Regions from separate parts of the Rhizobium sp. BK619 genome, predicted to be linked through region 1. Evidence: predicted binding sites of a transcription regulator. Region 1 holds the regulator's gene; each other region holds the start of a gene.
What was found. Region 1 encodes PhoB, which activates phosphate uptake and scavenging genes when phosphate is short. Its sites were predicted from a motif close to TGTCATNNANCTGTCAT; they were not measured.
Positions count from the first base shown of each region.

Region 2: FHX14_RS30545 (DUF1045 domain-containing protein) is a predicted target of PhoB. The motif match lies at 1,821-1,837, and genes of this name have one in related genera.
Region 3: ugpB (sn-glycerol-3-phosphate ABC transporter substrate-binding protein UgpB) is a predicted target of PhoB. The motif match lies at 2,501-2,517, and genes of this name have one in related genera.
Region 4: FHX14_RS04695 (DUF2794 domain-containing protein) is a predicted target of PhoB. The motif match lies at 2,499-2,515, and genes of this name have one in related genera.

Region 1 covers NZ_JACIBH010000023.1:4,316-8,524, reverse strand. Annotated here, with positions in the region: gene pstA (phosphate ABC transporter permease PstA) at 1-500, shown strand, start outside; gene pstB (phosphate ABC transporter ATP-binding protein PstB) at 516-1,331, shown strand; gene phoU (phosphate signaling complex protein PhoU) at 1,376-2,089, shown strand; gene phoB (phosphate regulon transcriptional regulator PhoB) at 2,224-2,907, shown strand; gene FHX14_RS31645 (GcrA family cell cycle regulator) at 3,185-3,718, opposite strand; gene FHX14_RS31640 (aspartate aminotransferase family protein) at 4,144-4,209, shown strand, end outside.
Region 2 covers NZ_JACIBH010000019.1:65,476-69,684, forward strand. Annotated here, with positions in the region: gene mnmD (tRNA (5-methylaminomethyl-2-thiouridine)(34)-methyltransferase MnmD) at 1-621, opposite strand, end outside; gene FHX14_RS30540 (FAD-binding oxidoreductase) at 620-1,798, shown strand; gene FHX14_RS30545 (DUF1045 domain-containing protein) at 1,913-2,620, shown strand; gene puuE (allantoinase PuuE) at 2,734-3,657, shown strand; gene uraD (2-oxo-4-hydroxy-4-carboxy-5-ureidoimidazoline decarboxylase) at 3,657-4,157, shown strand; gene FHX14_RS30560 (HepT-like ribonuclease domain-containing protein) at 4,154-4,209, shown strand, end outside.
Region 3 covers NZ_JACIBH010000009.1:249,160-253,368, forward strand. Annotated here, with positions in the region: gene FHX14_RS18875 (sugar kinase) at 1-787, shown strand, start outside; gene FHX14_RS18880 (inorganic phosphate transporter) at 843-1,844, opposite strand; gene FHX14_RS18885 (DUF47 family protein) at 1,844-2,485, opposite strand; gene ugpB (sn-glycerol-3-phosphate ABC transporter substrate-binding protein UgpB) at 2,711-4,036, shown strand; gene ugpA (sn-glycerol-3-phosphate ABC transporter permease UgpA) at 4,099-4,209, shown strand, end outside.
Region 4 covers NZ_JACIBH010000002.1:278,869-283,077, reverse strand. Annotated here, with positions in the region: gene FHX14_RS04710 (ABC transporter permease) at 1-460, shown strand, start outside; gene FHX14_RS04705 (Bax inhibitor-1/YccA family protein) at 641-1,369, shown strand; gene FHX14_RS04700 (GNAT family N-acetyltransferase) at 1,475-2,032, shown strand; gene FHX14_RS04695 (DUF2794 domain-containing protein) at 2,075-2,476, opposite strand; gene FHX14_RS04690 (thioredoxin family protein) at 2,826-3,566, opposite strand; gene acnA (aconitate hydratase AcnA) at 3,802-4,209, opposite strand, start outside.

The sequences.
Region 1 (4,209 bases):
ACGGTCTGCTCGGCCTTTCCGTCTTCATCAACTTCGTCGGCCTGCCGCGTTCGGCCTCGCTGGTCGGCGGCCTGGTGCTGACGCTGATGACCCTGCCGACGATCATCATCGCGACGCGCGCGGCACTGCGCGCCGTGCCGCCGTCGATCCGCGCCGCAGCGCTTGGCCTCGGCGCCTCGAAGATGCAGATGGTGTTCCACCATGTTCTGCCGCTCGCCATGCCCGGCATCCTTACCGGCACGATCATCGGCCTGGCGCACGCGCTCGGCGAAACCGCGCCGCTGCTCCTGATCGGCATGGTCGCCTTCGTCGCCAATGCGCCGACGACACCGCTCGATCCCTCGACTGCCCTGCCGGTGCAGGTCTATATGTGGGCGAACGAGGCCGAACGTGCCTTCGTCGAGCGTACTTCGGGTGCCATCATCGTCCTGCTCCTGTTCCTGATCGTCATGAACATGGGCGCCATCCTCTTGCGTCGTCGCTTCGAGCGCCGCTGGTAAACGGAGTTACAGATCATGAACATGTTGACGGAAGCTGCAGTTGAAAAGGCGCTGGATCAGAAGATGAGCAACGTCCCCTATAAGATGATCGGCCAGGATGTCTCGGTTTACTACGGTGAAAAGCGCGCGCTTTTTGACGTGAACCTGAACATTCGCGAAAACACCGTAACTGCGCTGATCGGCCCGTCGGGCTGCGGCAAGTCGACCTTCCTGCGGAGCCTGAACCGCATGAACGACACGATCGACGGCTGCCGGGTCACCGGCAAGATCACCCTCGACACCGACGATATCTATGATCCGGATATCGACGTCGTCGAACTTCGCGCCCGCGTCGGCATGGTCTTCCAGAAGCCGAACCCGTTCCCGAAGACGATCTACGAAAACGTCTCCTACGGCCCGCGCATCCATGGCCTGGCCAAGTCGAAGGCCGATCTCGACCAGATCGTCGAGACCAGCCTGCAGCGCGCCGGCCTCTGGAACGAGGTCAAGGACCGCGTGCATGAATCCGGCACCGGCCTGTCGGGCGGCCAGCAGCAGCGCCTCTGCATTGCCCGTGCCGTCGCCGTCAGCCCCGAAGTCATTCTGATGGACGAGCCCTGCTCGGCGCTCGACCCGATCGCCACCGCCAAGGTCGAGGAACTGATCCACGAGCTGCGCGAGAACTATACGATCGTCATCGTCACCCACTCCATGCAGCAGGCCGCGCGCGTCTCGCAGCGCACCGCCATGTTCCACCTCGGCAATCTCGTCGAGGAGAACGACACCGACAAGATGTTCACCAATCCCGACGATCCGCGCACCCAGGACTACATCATGGGTCGCTTCGGCTGATTTTGGCGACACCGAGCCTTCCCGTTATTCGAGGATAAAGCCCCATGGCATCGACACATATTTATTCTGCCTATGATGATGATCTGAAGTTCCTGTCCAGGCGGATTTCCGAAATGGGCGGCCTGGCCGAGCAGATGGTCGCCGAATCCGTCCGGGCGCTGGTCAACGGGGATACTGCGCTCGCCCAGAAGGTTATTTCCGACGACGTGATCCTCGATCACGCCGAGCGCGAAATCGGCGACAAGGCGATCGTCACCATCGCCCGCCGCCAGCCGATGGCCGCGGACCTGCGCGAAATCATGGGTTCGATCCGCATCGCCGCCGATCTCGAACGCGTCGGCGACCTTGGCAAGAACACCGCCAAGCGCGTCATCGCCGTGCAGAGCACCGGGGTTCCCCGCAAGCTCGCCCGCGGCCTCGAGCATCTGTCCGAGCTGGCGCTCGTCCAGCTCAAGGAAGTGCTTGACGTCTACACGACACGCGCCGCCGACAAGGCGAGTGCGATCCGCGAGCGCGACAACGAGATCGACGCGATGTACACCTCGCTGTTCCGCGAGCTCTTGACCTACATGATGGAAGATCCGCGCAACATCACCAGCTGCACGCATCTGCTCTTCTGCGCCAAGAACATCGAGCGCATCGGCGACCACGCCACCAACATCGCCGAGACGATCTATTACATGGCAACCGGCGCGCAGCCGGAAGGCGACCGTCCGAAGGATGACAGCGCCAACACCGTCGGCGCGGTCACGGAATAACCGCGCACCAGCCTATTGCGTGCGCGCCCATGTGGGGCGCGCAAAGAGGTCGCAGCCATTTTTCTGATTTTGCGCAGGATGCATTGCTTAAATCACCCCCGGTTTAAGGATCATGCGCGAGGAGACCAACACGCATGATCCCGAGAGTTGCAGTTGTTGAAGACGAAGAAGCCCTGAGCGTGCTTCTTCGCTACAATCTCGAAGCTGAGGGCTTCGAGGTCGATACCATCCTTCGTGGCGACGAGGCCGAAATCAGGCTTCAGGAGCGCACGCCTGACCTTCTCATCCTCGACTGGATGCTGCCCGGCGTCTCCGGCATCGAGCTTTGCCGGCGCCTGCGCATGCGGCCGGAAACCGAGCGCCTGCCGATCATCATGCTGACGGCGCGCGGCGAAGAGAGCGAGCGCGTCCGCGGGCTTTCGACAGGGGCCGACGATTACGTCGTCAAGCCTTTCTCGACCCCGGAACTCGTCGCCCGCGTCAAGGCGATGCTGCGCCGCGCCCGCCCCGAGGTGCTGTCGACCGTGCTGAAATGCGGCGATATCGAACTCGACCGCGAAACCCATCGCGTCCACCGCAAGAGCCGCGAAGTCCGCCTCGGCCCGACCGAATTCCGCCTGCTGGAATTCCTGATGTCGTCGCCCGGCCGGGTCTTCTCCCGCTCGCAGCTGCTCGACGGCGTCTGGGGCCACGACATCTATGTCGACGAACGCACCGTCGACGTCCATGTCGGCCGCCTGCGCAAGGCGCTGAACTTCTCCAACATGCAGGACGTCATCCGCACCGTCCGCGGCGCCGGTTATTCGATGGAAGCCTGAGGGGATTCTGACAAAGTCGAGCAAGCTCCGCCCCTCACCCTAACCGACCGGGGTCGAGCCACACGTCTCGACCCGTCCTTCGGACCCCCGTAAACGGGGCGAGGGGACGTGCCCTACGAGACGTTGGAGAGGACCGGGAGGTTGCGGCATATCCCCTTCGCCCCGCAAGCGGGGAGAAGGTGCCGGCAGGCGGATGAGGGGCAGCCACACCCAACACACTCACACAAAAAAACGGGCCTTTCAGCCCGTTTTCGCATGTCGACAATGTCTTACCCGCTCAGCTCGCCCGGGCCGCCGCCCGGCGTCGTTCGTTGACCGGCTGGTAGGCGAGTTTCTGATGGTAGCCGCAATAGGGCGAATTGTCGGGGGACTCGCAGCCGCAGAAATGGAAGTCGTCCTTCAGCGGATCGCCGACCGGCCACTTGCAGGTGCGTTCGGTCAGTTCCGTCAGGCCGAGGCGGCGCGAGATCGGCACGACCACGTTGCCCTTCGGCACGTATTCCATTTCCTCGACCGTTTCGATCTCGATCTCTTCCTTCAGCATCGTCGCGCCCTGCTGGCGGGTGACGGTGCGGGTGGTGATCCGCGAGGCGTAGTTCGGTGCGCGCGGCGCCGATGTCGTGCGTTTCGGCGTGCGCGCCGTGGCGGCCGTGCCGCCGGCCTTGGCGCGGCCGGGAAGGCTCAGCCGGTGAACCTTGCCGATCACAGCGTTTCTGCTGACACCGCCAAGTTGCGCCGCGATCTGGCTGGCGCTCAGTCCTTCGGCCCAGAGCTTCTTGAGTTTCTCGACCCGCTCGTCTGTCCAGTTCATGCCCTGTCTCCACCTTTTGCGTTGGTGATGGCAGAATCCCTCACCGTTGTCCCGGAAGCCTCCGAAACAAGAAACGCTTGATCAATTTTGGTGACTAGTTCCGCCGCATGCAGTCTAGTAATTGAACTTTAACCTAGTGTGAGCCTGACTCCGTGACAAGAGTCGCATGAATCCGGATGAATCGAATTCGGAGTTTTCCCCAACTTGCTGCCGCTGCGTGGCATTTCTGCAATATTGCCTGTTGAAGGTCGAAAACACCGCTGTACAAGCTTGCTGCATGCGCTAAGGGCGCAGTTTTGTTGACATTGCAGCGCGAAAAGGAAATAGTACCGCTGGCCGCCGCAAGGCGGCATTTTTGATTTTTCGGGCCTGGTTTTCTTAGCCGGAGTCCTGTGTTTGACAACGTTGATCGGGAGACCCGCGCCATGGCTGAAGCCGCGCCGCTTTATGACACCTATTCTCGTGCCCCGCTGCGGTTCGAGCGAGGCGAG
Region 2 (4,209 bases), on a different contig from region 1:
GGCCGCCGCATAGGTGGCGAAGGTGCCGCCGGGCGTGGTCTTTTCGTGGACGCGCCGCATCAACTCTTCAGACCACATGTCGCCGTTGCGCGACGGGGCGAAGCCATCGAGATACCAGGCGTCGAAGCCGGGCTTTGCGGCTGCGACGCCGTCGAGCGCTGCGCCGCAGACGACGCTGAGCCTCGTCTGGTCGTCGAGGTCGAACGAGACGGTACCATCAGGCGTTTGCGGCCAGGCCGCCGTCAGCGCCTGGCGTTCGGCATCGATCTCCGGCCAATGCGAGAGCGCCCGGCCGATCTCCTCGCCGCGCATCGGGTGGAGTTCGAAGGAGATGAAATGTAACTGTTGGCCGCGCATGCGGTGAAGCTTCCACTGCCGCCAGGTCTCGGCGAAGTTCAGGCCGGTGCCGAAGCCGAGCTCGCCGATCAAAAATTCCTGCCGCCCGTCCCAGCGCTCCGGCAGGCCGTTGCCGGCGAGGAAGACATGGCCGCACTCCAGCCGTCCATCGGTCTGGCAATAAAAATGATCGCCAAAGGCGGTGGAATAAGGCATATCGCCGTCGCGCCATTCAAGCGGCTGCGGCGCGCCCGCGCCAATCTGATCGGGGTTCACGTCTGTCATGGAAAAAGCCGATAATCCTCGGCCGGTCTCAGGTCAATCATCCTGCGAATTGCTGGTCGTCGGCGGCGGCATCATGGGTCTCTGGGCGGCCGTCCATGCCGAGCGTCGCGGCGTCGACACGATCATCGCCGACGCCGGCAGGTTGGGCGCAGGTGCAAGCGGCGGCCTGCTCGGCGCGCTGATGCCGCATATGCCGGATCGGTGGTCCGACAAGAAGCAATTCCAATTCGATGCGCTGGTGTCGCTCGAAGCCGAGATCGCCACGCTCGAAGCGGCGACCGGGCTTTCGGCCGGTTATTGCCGGTCGGGACGGCTGATCCCGCTGCCGAAGCCGCATCTCGAAAAAATCGCGCGCCGCCATTGTGAGGACGCCGAACGCCATTGGCTGGCTGGCGAGCGCCGCTTCCACTGGCATGTGCTCGACGGCCCGCCGGTCGGCGGCTGGATCGAGGCCTCTGCCGGCGAGAGCGGCTTCGTGCACGACACGCTCGCCGCCCGCGTTGCGCCCCGCTCGCTGATCGCGGTCCTCGTCGCCTTGCTGCGGCGGGCCGAACATGTGCGCATCCTCGAGCATGCAACGGTTGCCGGCCTTGATCCGGATCGCGGCACGGCCGCCATAGGTGGCGAGAATATTGCTTTTAATCGCTGCATCCTGGCTGCCGGCCATCAGTCCTTTCCGTTGCTGCAGAGCCTCACGCCGGGGTTGAAACAGCCGCTCGGCCAGCCGGTCAAGGGGCAGGCGGCGCTGTTGAAAGCCGAGATCGACCCGGGGCTGCCGACGATCTTCCTCGACGGGCTCTATATCGTCGCGCATGAGGGTGGCCATGCGGCGATCGGCAGCACCAGCGAGAACCGTTTCGACGATCCGACTTCGACCGATGCCCAGCTCGACGCATTGATCGAAACGGCGCGGGAGATCGTGCCGATCCTTGGCGATGCGCCCGTTGTCGAACGCTGGGCCGGGCTTCGCCCCAAGGCGATCGATCGCGATCCTATGATCGGCCGCCATCCCGATCACCCGCGCCTGATCGCGCTGACCGGCGGCTTCAAGGTCAGCTTCGGTCTCGCGCACCGTCTGGCGGAGGCGGCGATATGTATTGCAGGCGATACAGACTGTGGATTTTTGCTGCCGGAAAGCTTCGCGATATCAGGCCATATCGCAGCCGCTTCACGTTAAACGTGAATTCGCCGCCGCTTCGTTTCGTTATTCTGTCATGCAAATCACCTATCTGCTTGCGCATCGACAGCGCCTGAAATCACCGGCGCTCCTTTTCCTGATGGAGGAAGTCGCATGCGCTATGCCATTTGCTTCACGCCTGCGGCGAGCGACCCGCTATCGCTCATGGCCGCCCATTGGCTTGGCCGAAACGTGTTTTCAGGTGAGATGCTGGAACCTCCGGCCGTTCGTGGCCTCGGCATTCATGAAATTGCCTTTCATACGGCGGTGCCGCGGCGCTATGGGTTTCACGGCCTTTTGAAGGCGCCGTTCCACCTGTGTCCGGAGCTGTCCGAATCGCAACTCCTGCGCGACCTCATGCGTTTTTCCGGGACTGTCCTTCCCTTCCAGATTCCGCGGCTCGAAGTCGCCCGGCTCGGCAATTTCTACAGCCTGCTGCCGAGTGTTCCGTGCGAGCAGATCCAATATCTGGCTTCGGCGATCGTGCAGGAATTCGACCGTTTCCGCGCGCCGCTGAGCGAAGCCGACATCGAGCGCAGCGATCCGGACGGGCTGTCGGCGGCGCAGTTTGCCAACCTGCATCGCTGGGGCAATCCCTACGTGATGGAAGAGTTCCGCTTCCATATGCCGGTGACAGGGCCGGTCAACGCGATCGACATGCCGCGCATCGAGCCGGCGCTGCGGACGATTTTCGAGCCCGTGCTCAGCGACCCGGTCGTGGTTTCGAACGTGGCGCTGATGATCGAAGAGGGCACCGGCGGTCCTTTCCGGGTTCATTCTCTGCACCCGATGGGCAAGGTCAGCGCGCGCAAGATCGCCTGACATGAGATAAGCTAACGTATTGCGTAGAAAGGATAAAAATCCGCTGCGCAGTTTCCGTCTCGACATTCCGGCTGCGGATGCTACCGTTCTTCGTCTTTTCAGAAGGTGATTTGATGGTATCCGAGACTTATCCGCGCAATCTCGTCGGCTACGGGCGTCAAACGCCCGATCCGAAATGGCCTGAAGAGGCACGCGTCGCCGTGCAGTTCGTCATCAATTACGAGGAGGGCGGCGAAAGCTCGATCCTCGACGGCGATCCGGCGTCCGAAAATCTGCTGTCGGAGATCGTCGGCGCGGCCGCCTGGCCGGGGCAGCGCAATCTCAATATGGAATCGATCTACGAATATGGTTCGCGCGCCGGTTTCTGGCGGCTCTGGCGAATGTTCACCGATCTCAAGGTGCAGGCGACCGTCTACGGCGTGACGCTGGCGATGGCCCGCAACCCCGAGGCCGTTGCGGCGATGAAGGAAGCCGGCTGGGAAATCGCCAGCCACGGTTACCGCTGGCTGGAATATAAGGATTTTCCGGAAGATCTCGAACGCAAGCACATCCTCGAAGCCGTGCGCCTGCACACCGAGCTGACCGGCGAGCGGCCCTACGGCATGTATCAGGGCAAACCCTCGGACAATACGCTGCGGCTGGTGCAGGAGGAGGGCGGTTTTCTCTATTCCTCCGATTCCTATGCCGACGACCTGCCTTTCTGGGTCAAGGGCGTCGACGGCAAACCTTTCCTGATCATTCCCTATACGCTCGAAACCAACGACATGCGTTTTGCCACACCACAGGGTTTCAATACCGGCGATCAGTTCTTCACCTACCTCAAGGATGCCTTCGATACGCTCTATGAGGAAGGCAAGGCGGGCAGCCCGAAGATGATGTCGGTCGGCCTGCATTGCCGTCTCGTCGGGCGCCCCGGCCGGGCGGCAGCGCTGAAGCGCTTCATCGAATATGTGCTGAAGCACGACAAGGTGTGGATTCCGCGCCGCATCGAGATTGCCGAGCACTGGCGCAAGCACCATCAGCCGGACGCGATCTGATGCTGTCGCGCGAGGATTTCGTTTCCCGCTTCGGCGGCGTCTTCGAACATTCGCCTTTCATCGCCGAGCGCGCCTATGATGCCGGCAGCGTGACCGAGCCGCTGACGGCATCAGGTGTGCATGTTGCGCTTGCGGCGGTCTTCCGCGCGGCAAGCCGGGAGGAACGTCTCGGCGTGCTTCGAGCCCATCCCGACCTTGCCGGGCGTCTTGCCATATCCGGCGAACTCACCGAGGACAGCCGCAAGGAGCAGTCCGGCGCCGGTCTCGACCGGCTGAGCCCTGCCGAGCACGCCCGCTTCACCGAACTCAATTCGGCCTATGTCGAAAAATATGGCTTTCCCTTCATCATCGCCGTCAAAGGACTCGGCAAGGAGGATATTCTGGAAGCTTTTGAAACACGGATCGGCAACGGCCGGGACGAAGAATTTTCGACCGCAACTGCGCAGGTCGAAAAGATCGCGCTGCTGCGTCTGACCTCGATGCTGCCGGAGGCGGAATGAAGGAGAGGCGTGCCATCGACTATCTCAATGACATGCAAAAGGCAGCATCCGA
Region 3 (4,209 bases), on a different contig from region 1:
GCTGGGCGGCCATGCCAGCCTCTGGGGCGCGGTCGGAGATGATGCCACCGGCGAACGCATCATTGCCGACCTGGGCAACAGCGGTATCGAGACAAGCGGCATGGTCCGTGTGCCAGGCGCCCGCTCGGCCGTCTCGACGATCCTTGTCGACGATCAGGGCGAGCGTTTGATCGTGCCCTTCTACGATGCGGCCCTGCACGAGACGGTGAAGCCGGTCACAAAGCAGGACCTGTCCGCTTTCGATGCGGTGCTGGTCGACGTTCGTTGGCCGAAGCTCGCATTGCGGACGCTGACGGCCGCCGGACAGGCAGGCAAGCCCGCCATCCTCGATGGCGACGTTGCAGGCGACGGCGTCATCGAGATGCTGGCGCCGGCTGCCAGCCACATCGTGTTCTCGCAGCCGGCCGCCGAGCGCCTGACAGGAACTGCCGAGCCGGCGAAGGCCGTCAGCCTTCTCAAGCGAAAGTTCGAGCACGCCTTCATCAGCGTCACCTCAGGGGAAAACGGCTCTTTCTGGTTTGACGACCAAACCGGCGAAATCGCCCATCTTGCCGCGCCGAAGGTGAAGGCCGTCGATACGCTCGCGGCAGGCGATATCTTCCATGGCGCTTTCGCTCTGGCGATCGCGGAAGGCGTGGCGATCGCCGGGACGATGCGCTTGTCCTCCATGGCGGCAGCGCTCAAATGCCAGGTGTTCGGCGGCCGTATCGGCGCGCCCACAAGAGCCGAGGTCTGCGATGCGCTACGGGGTTGGGACGCGCTGGTGACGACGATGAGAGATCGCTAAGCGCGTTTTGCGCATCGCAATCCCAAATCCCCGCACATTTTGAGCGACATCACGATTAAAAGAGGTCCGAAAGCCAGTAGCAGAGGGCTGAAATGGTTGCTGCGGCGGGAAGGGTGACAATCCAGGCAATAACAATATTGCCGGCCAGGCCCCAGCGAACGGCAGACAGTCGTCGGGAGGCACCGACGCCGATGATGGCGCCGGTGATCGTGTGCGTCGTCGAGACCGGGATGCCCAGCCAAGTTGCGCCAAACAACGTCAATGCTCCGCCGGTTTCGGCGCAGAAGCCCTGCATCGGGTTGAGGCGTGTGATCTTCGAGCCCATGGTGTGGACGATGCGCCATCCGCCGCAAAGCGTGCCGAGCGCCATTGCGCCTTGGCATGAGAGAACGACCCAGAGCGGCACATGGAAGCCGCCGGTCAGATAGCCTTGCGAATAGAGCAACACGGCAATGATGCCCATCGTCTTTTGAGCATCGTTGCCGCCGTGGCCGAGGGAATAGAGCGAGGCGGAGACAAACTGGAAAACCCGGAATGTCCGATCGACAGCGAAAGGCGTCTGTCGCACGAAGATCCACGACACGATCAGGATGAGCAGCAGCGCAAGGAAAAACCCGATCGCCGGCGACATCACGATGGCGCCGGCCGTTTTCAACAATCCGCTCCACACGATCGAACTGAAACCCGTTTTCATCAGACCGGCGCCCACCAACCCGCCGACCAATGCATGGGATGAACTCGAAGGGATGCCGAAGACCCAGGTGACGATATTCCAGACGATCGCACCCACCAGCGCCGCGAAGATGACCTGCGGCGTGACGATGGCCGGATCGATAATGCCGGTCCCGAGTGTTTCTGCGACGTGCAGACCAAAGAACAAGAAGGCGATAAAATTGAAAAAAGCCGCCCAAAACACCGCATATTGCGGACGCAGGACCCGCGTCGACACGATCGTGGCGATGGAATTGGCGGCATCGTGCAGGCCGTTTAGGAAATCAAAGAAGAGTGCAACGGCCACGAGCGCGGCCAAAAGGGGAAAAGCGAGGGTGGCTTCCATCAAACGTTCTCGATGACGATGCCACTGATTTCATTGGCGACATCCTCGAAACGGTCGACGACCTTCTCGAGCTCGCCATAGATCTCGCTGCCGATAAGATATGCCATCGCATTCGATGCGCCGTGACGGCGGAAAAGATCCTTCAGCCCCTGCTCATGCAACTCGTCGGACCGGCCCTCGACGCGTGTTACTTCTTCCGCCAACGCGGCCAAGCGGGGAGCATTGGTGCTGATCCGGTCGAGAAGAGGAAGGGCCTCGGCGATTAAATGGGCCGCCTGGACGATCGTCTTTCCCATTTCCTGCATCACGGGGTCGAAGCTTTTCTGCTCGAACAGCCGGATGGTCTTCACCGTCTTCTGCATCATGTCGATCGCATCGTCCATCGACTGGATGAGATCCTTAATGTCGCCACGATCGAACGGCGTGACAAAACTACGGCGCACGGCAAGCAGTACTTCTCGGGTAATGTCGTCGGCTTCATTCTCCAGCTGGATGATCCGGGCGCAATGGCCTTCAATGTCTGACCCGCCCAAAAGCTCGTTGAGCGCTTCGGCCGCACCGACGACAGTCTTTGAGTGTTGAGCGAAGAGATCGAAGAAGCGATCTTCCCGCGGCATGAGTCTTCGAAACCAGCTTAACATCGGTGCTCCATCGGCTGTCACAAAAGCGTCATAAAGCACGGCGGCTGCCATGGAAAGCCGTGAGATGGGGAAGTGACCTCGCCAACAGAAACCAACCGCGGGGTCCGGGCATTTTGGTGCAGATGTTCATTTGAACATTTCATCATTGCAATGTGAACAATGCCTGTTACCATTGCCGCACGTCTGGAGCGGGAGGCTGCGGACCGAAAGCAATGGGGAGTGAAGATGAACAAGATCGCTTTTTTCCTGTCCGCAGGATTAACCAGCCTGTCCTTATCCGTTCCGGCAATGGCGGCCACGAAGATCCAGTGGTGGCATGCGATGGGCGGCGAGAATGGAGCGAAGCTTGAACAGATCGCCAAGGGGTTCAACGCATCTCAGTCCGATTATGAGATCGTGCCGGTCTACAAGGGCACCTATGACGAGACGCTGACCGGCGCGATCGCCGCGTTTCGTGCCAACCAGCAGCCGGCGATCGTCCAGGTCTATGAAGTCGGCACCGGCACCATGATGGCGGCACAGGGTGCGGTCTATCCCGTATACCAGTTGATGAAAGACCAAGGCGAGGCCTGGGACCAGAGCAAATTCATTGCCCCGGTCGTCGGCTATTACTCGGACACCAGCGGCAACGTCCTGTCGCTGCCCTTCAATTCCTCGACGCCGATCATGTATTACAACAAGGACGTCTTCAAGAAGGCCGGACTCGATCCGGAAACGCCGCCGAAAACATGGGCTGAGGTGGAGTCCTTCTCGCGGACCATCATGAAATCAGGTGCCGCCAAATGCGGTTTCACCAGCGCGTGGATTTCCTGGATCCAGACCGAAAATCTCAATGCCCTGCACGACAAGCCTTACTCGACCAAGGCCAACGGCTTCGGCGGTCTCGACGCCGAATTCACCTTCAACAACGATCTGACGATCCGCCATTGGGACAATCTGAAGAAGTGGCAGGATGAAGGTCTGTTCAAATTCGGTGGACCAGTCGGCGGCGACAACGCGCCTCCGATGTTTTATTCGCAGGAATGCGCGATGTATATGAACTCGTCGGCCGGCCGGGCCGGTGTCATCAACAACGCGAAAGGCTTCAAAGTTGGTTTTGCACCACTTCCTTTCTACGATGACGTCATCAAGCAGCCGCTCAATTCAATCATCGGCGGTGCCACGCTCTGGACGCTGAAGGGGCGGCCGGAAGAGGAATACAAGGGTGTGGCGAAGTTCTTCACCTACCTTCAGAAACCGGAAGTTCAGGCCGATTGGCATCAGTTCTCCGGCTACCTGCCGATTACCGAAGCTGCTTATAAGCTCGGCCAGGATCAGGGCTATTATGAGAAGAACCCCGGCGCCGATATCGGTATCAAGCAACTGACGCGCGTGACGCCGACCGAAAATTCCAAGGGCATCCGCTTTGGCAATTACGTCCAGGTGCGCGGCATCATCGACGATGAGTTTGCCGCATTGCTGGGTGGAAAGAAGACGGCGAAAGAAGCGGTCGATGCCGTCGTCGCACGCGGCAACGAACAGCTTCGCGATTTCGAGTCCGCCAACCAATGAGCACCGTAACGGGGGCTGGTGCAAGACCGGCCTCCGTTTCCCATCCGTCAGTGTGAGGGCTCATGCAAACCAAACGGACCGTATTTCCCAACAAGTTTTTGCCTTACCTGCTCATTGCCCCCCAGATTTTCGTGACCGTGGTATTCTTCCTCTGGCCCGCGGCAACTGCATTC
Region 4 (4,209 bases), on a different contig from region 1:
CAACACCTATCCGACGATCACCAGCGTCCGCGTCAAGGACGCGATCGACATCGTCAACCAGCTGGTGGCGCAGCTTGCGACCGCAATCCGCGCCGCGGCCTCCGTCGCCCTCATCGCCTCGATCCTCGTCCTTGCCGGGGCGCTTGCCGCCGGAAACCGGGCCCGCACCCACGACGCGGTGGTGCTGAAGACGCTCGGCGCCACCCGCGCCATGCTCATTCGCGCCTTCAGCTACGAATATCTGATCCTTGGACTGGCAACCGCGATCTTCGCGCTGATGGCCGGCAGCGTTGCCGCCTGGTTCATCGTCGCCCGCATCATGCGCCTGCCCTCGACCTTCCTGCCCGATGTGGCGGGGTTGACGCTGGTGACCGCGCTCGTGCTGACCGTCGGCATCGGCCTCATCGGCACCTGGCGCATCCTCGGGCAGAAGGCGGCACCCGTTTTGCGCGAGCTTTGACCGGCGAGCCGCGCCAAAACCCTTCACCTTACGGCGATTTAACCGGCCGGGCCTTTGCAACCCTCTTGTTTGCAAACGGCGAAAGCCTCATATTGTCTGCAGGCATGCTGGAGCTCCGCAGCGGCGCCCGGGTCGAAAACCCCGACACCGTATCTCCATCGGAGCTTGTAAGAGGAAACTATGGCTGACCTTCGTAACTATCAAAGCCGCGCTCAGACCGGCGAGATGATTGATCAAGGCCTGCGCGCCTATATGCTCAAGGTTTACAACCTGATGGCGCTGGGCCTGGCGATCACCGGTGTGGCCGCATATCTCGGATTCAACTTCGCTGTTCAGGACGGCCAGCTCACCCAGTTCGGCGTGCTCCTGTTCCAGTCGCCCTTGCGCTGGGTCGTGATCCTTGCGCCGCTTGCGGCCGTCTTCTTCCTGAGCTTCCGCATCAATAGCATGAGCGTGGCCGCCGCACAGACGACCTTCTGGGTCTATGCCGGACTGGTCGGCCTGTCGCTCTCGTCGATCTTCCTGGTCTACACCGGCCAGAGCGTCGTTCAGACCTTCTTCGTCACCGCCGCCTCCTTCGGCGCGCTGTCGCTTTACGGCTACACGACGAAGCGTGACCTGTCGGCGATGGGCTCGTTCCTGATCATGGGTCTTTTCGGCCTGATCATCGCTTCGATCGTCAACGTCTTCCTGGCTTCGTCGGCCATGCAGTTCGCGATCTCGGTGATCGGCGTTCTGATCTTCGCAGGCCTCACCGCCTACGACACGCAGCGGATCAAGGAACTGTACCTGGAAGCCGATGACGTTGCCGTGGCCGGCCGCAAGGCGATCATGGGTGCGCTGACGCTCTATCTCGACTTCATCAACCTCTTCATGTTCCTGCTGCAGTTCATGGGCAACCGCAAATAAGCAAGCAGACTAAGCGAAAAGGCGGCTTCGGCCGCCTTTTTTGTTGCGCTGATTTTCCTGGGATGGTTTGAGGAAAGCCTTCCTCCTGATGGACCCGCCGCCGAAATGTCCTTTCTCCTGCGCGATGCGTCACAAGCCGATATTCCCGCCATTACCGGCATCTACCGGGAATCCGTCCTGAACGGCACGTCGAGCTACGAGATCACCCCGCCATCCGAGGCCGAGATGGCGCAGCGTTTTGCGGCGATCGTCGGCCAGCAATATCCCTATATTGCCGCAGCCGGTGCGGACGGAGGCCTGCTTGGCTATGCCTATGCTTCGGCCTTTCGCGTCCGCCCGGCCTATCGATGGATGGTCGAGGATTCGATCTATCTGGCGCCCGAAGCCCGCGGCCGCGGCATCGGCAAAGCGCTGATGGCCGAGCTGATCGACCGCTGCACAAGTCTCGGTTTTCGTCAGATGATCGCCGTCATCGGCGGCGCCAGCCCCGCCTCGATCGCGCTTCATCTCAAGGCGGGCTTCGTGGAGGTCGGTCTGATGCGGGGCGCCGGCTACAAACACGGCCGCTGGCTGGATACGATGCTCATGCAGCGCAGCCTTGGCGAGGGCATGACGACCGACCCGGATCCCTCCGCCTATCCCGGCACGCTGTTTGCCGGCTGATGCATATCAACAGGAAGCGTGCAGCAGTTCCCTGATAACCGCCTACTTGTCGACCAGCTTCAGCGCCTTGTCGAACACCTTCAGCACTTGGTTCAGCTCGTGACCGCGCTTCAGGATGGTGCCGTGGACATTGATCACCGAATAGGCGCCCTGCTTGGCGGCGAGCTTGGGATTTTTCTCGATGCGGAAGAGCGGCATTTCGCCGGAGCGCTTGAAGACGGAGAACACCGCCTTGTCCTTCAGGTGATCGATGGCGTAGTCGCGCCATTCGCCGTCACCGACCATACGGCCGTAGATCCAGAGGATCGCGTCCAGTTCGCGCCGGTGAAAGGTCACCGGAAGCGGGTCCTTGCTCTGCTTGTATTCCCTGAGATCGACGACGACTGAGGAACTATTGTCGACGGAACGGCTTTCGCCGTGTCGCAAATCCGGCTGATCTGTCATTCAGTCTCCAAGGCCTCTGCATGTGACAGGTGGGTGACAGTGTGCCCGAGCCGCCGCAAATTGCAAGAGCGCCGGCCGTCACATTCGGCCGCACTACAGCGCCGCGCGTCAGCGCGTAAGGACGCTGTAGCACTTTGAATAGGCGCATCGTCAGATGCGCATGACAGCGCTGTCGCTTTCTCGGCAGCGCCGCATTTCAGTCAAAACAGCGCCTCATTTGCAGGAGATTTATGAATCCCGGTTTGGCGCCAGCGCGCCAAAGGGCCCGGCGGAGCGTATCGACCTTAACCCCAGCCCCGAATACGCTCAGCCGGGCCGCCCGGTACTTCATCCGCAAGCGGATGAAATCTCAGATGTTTTTGCCAGCCATCACCACGGTCGCGCCAAGGATCGCCGCCGGATCGCCGTTGTCGGTCGCCGATTGCAGCAGGATCGCGCAGCCCTCGAGCTGCGGTCGCTGCAGGACGCTGGCCGGCAGTGTCAGACTGGTCGCCTTGCCGTCCCACATGCCGACCGTTTCGACATTGGTGACGCTGTGCAAATAGGACAGCTTCTTTCCGCTGTTCTCGCCTTTTTCGACCTCGATCGTCTTTTCCTTGTCGAAATAGACCATCACCACATTGGCTTTGCCCTGTCCCGCGCCGATCTTGATCTCCAGCTCGTCGCCGCGCATTGCCGCGCTGATGGGAACGGTCAGCCCGTTGCCTTCGCCGCTATAGGTGTCGATCTTGCTGTTGATGCCGTTGAGATCGGCGCCGGCCAGATGGCCGCGCCCGTTGACGATCGCCTGCGGCGTATAGACGTTGCTGCGGCCCATTGTCCTCGCATAGCCATACTGCCGCTCTGTGTTTTCCTTGGAGCTCAGCGTATCGGCCCAGCCGAGATAATTCCAGTAATCGACATGATAGGCGAGCGCGATGACATCGCCTTGGCTTACCAGCTTGCGGAAAGCCGCGTCAGCGGGAGGACAGGAAGAGCAGCCCTGCGCCGTGAAAAGTTCGACGACACCTTTCGGCGTGCCGTCTTCGGCCTGCAGCGGGCCTGAGAGAACAACGCCGGCGATCAGCGGAATCAAAAAACGGGGGGACATTCACCTGCACCTCTTTTTCAGCGCCGACGGCATGTTCGAACCGGAGGCCCTGACATATGAACGTACGAATAATCCTTCCGGGTCCAAACGAAAAGTCACGAACGGGTGAGACGCAGCGCGACCGGAACCGGCAGAAAACAAATCATCGTGAGCCCCCCGCAAATCCCGTCACCGCAAAGAAAAGGCCGCCGGAAAATGCTTTCCGGCGGCCATTATCATACGAGGCTATTAACAATCAGGCAGCGAGGTCGCGCAGAACCGTCTGCAGGATGCCGCCATTGTTGAGGTAGACCACCTCGTCGAGCGTATCGACGCGCGACAGCAGCGGAACTTCCTTCACGGTGCCGTCGCCATAGGTGATCTTGGCGATCTTCTTCTCACGCGGCTTGATCTTGTCGAGGCCTTCGATGGTGACGAGCTCGTCGCCCTTCAGGCCGAGGCTCTGCCAGGTCGTGCCCTCTTCGAAGACGAAGGGGATGACACCCATGCCGACCAGGTTCGAGCGATGAATACGCTCGAAGGACTGGGCAACGACAGCCTTGACGCCGAGCAGGTTGGTGCCCTTGGCAGCCCAGTCGCGCGAAGAGCCGTTGCCGTATTCGACACCGGCGAAGATGACGAGCGGCACGCCTTCGGCCTTGTA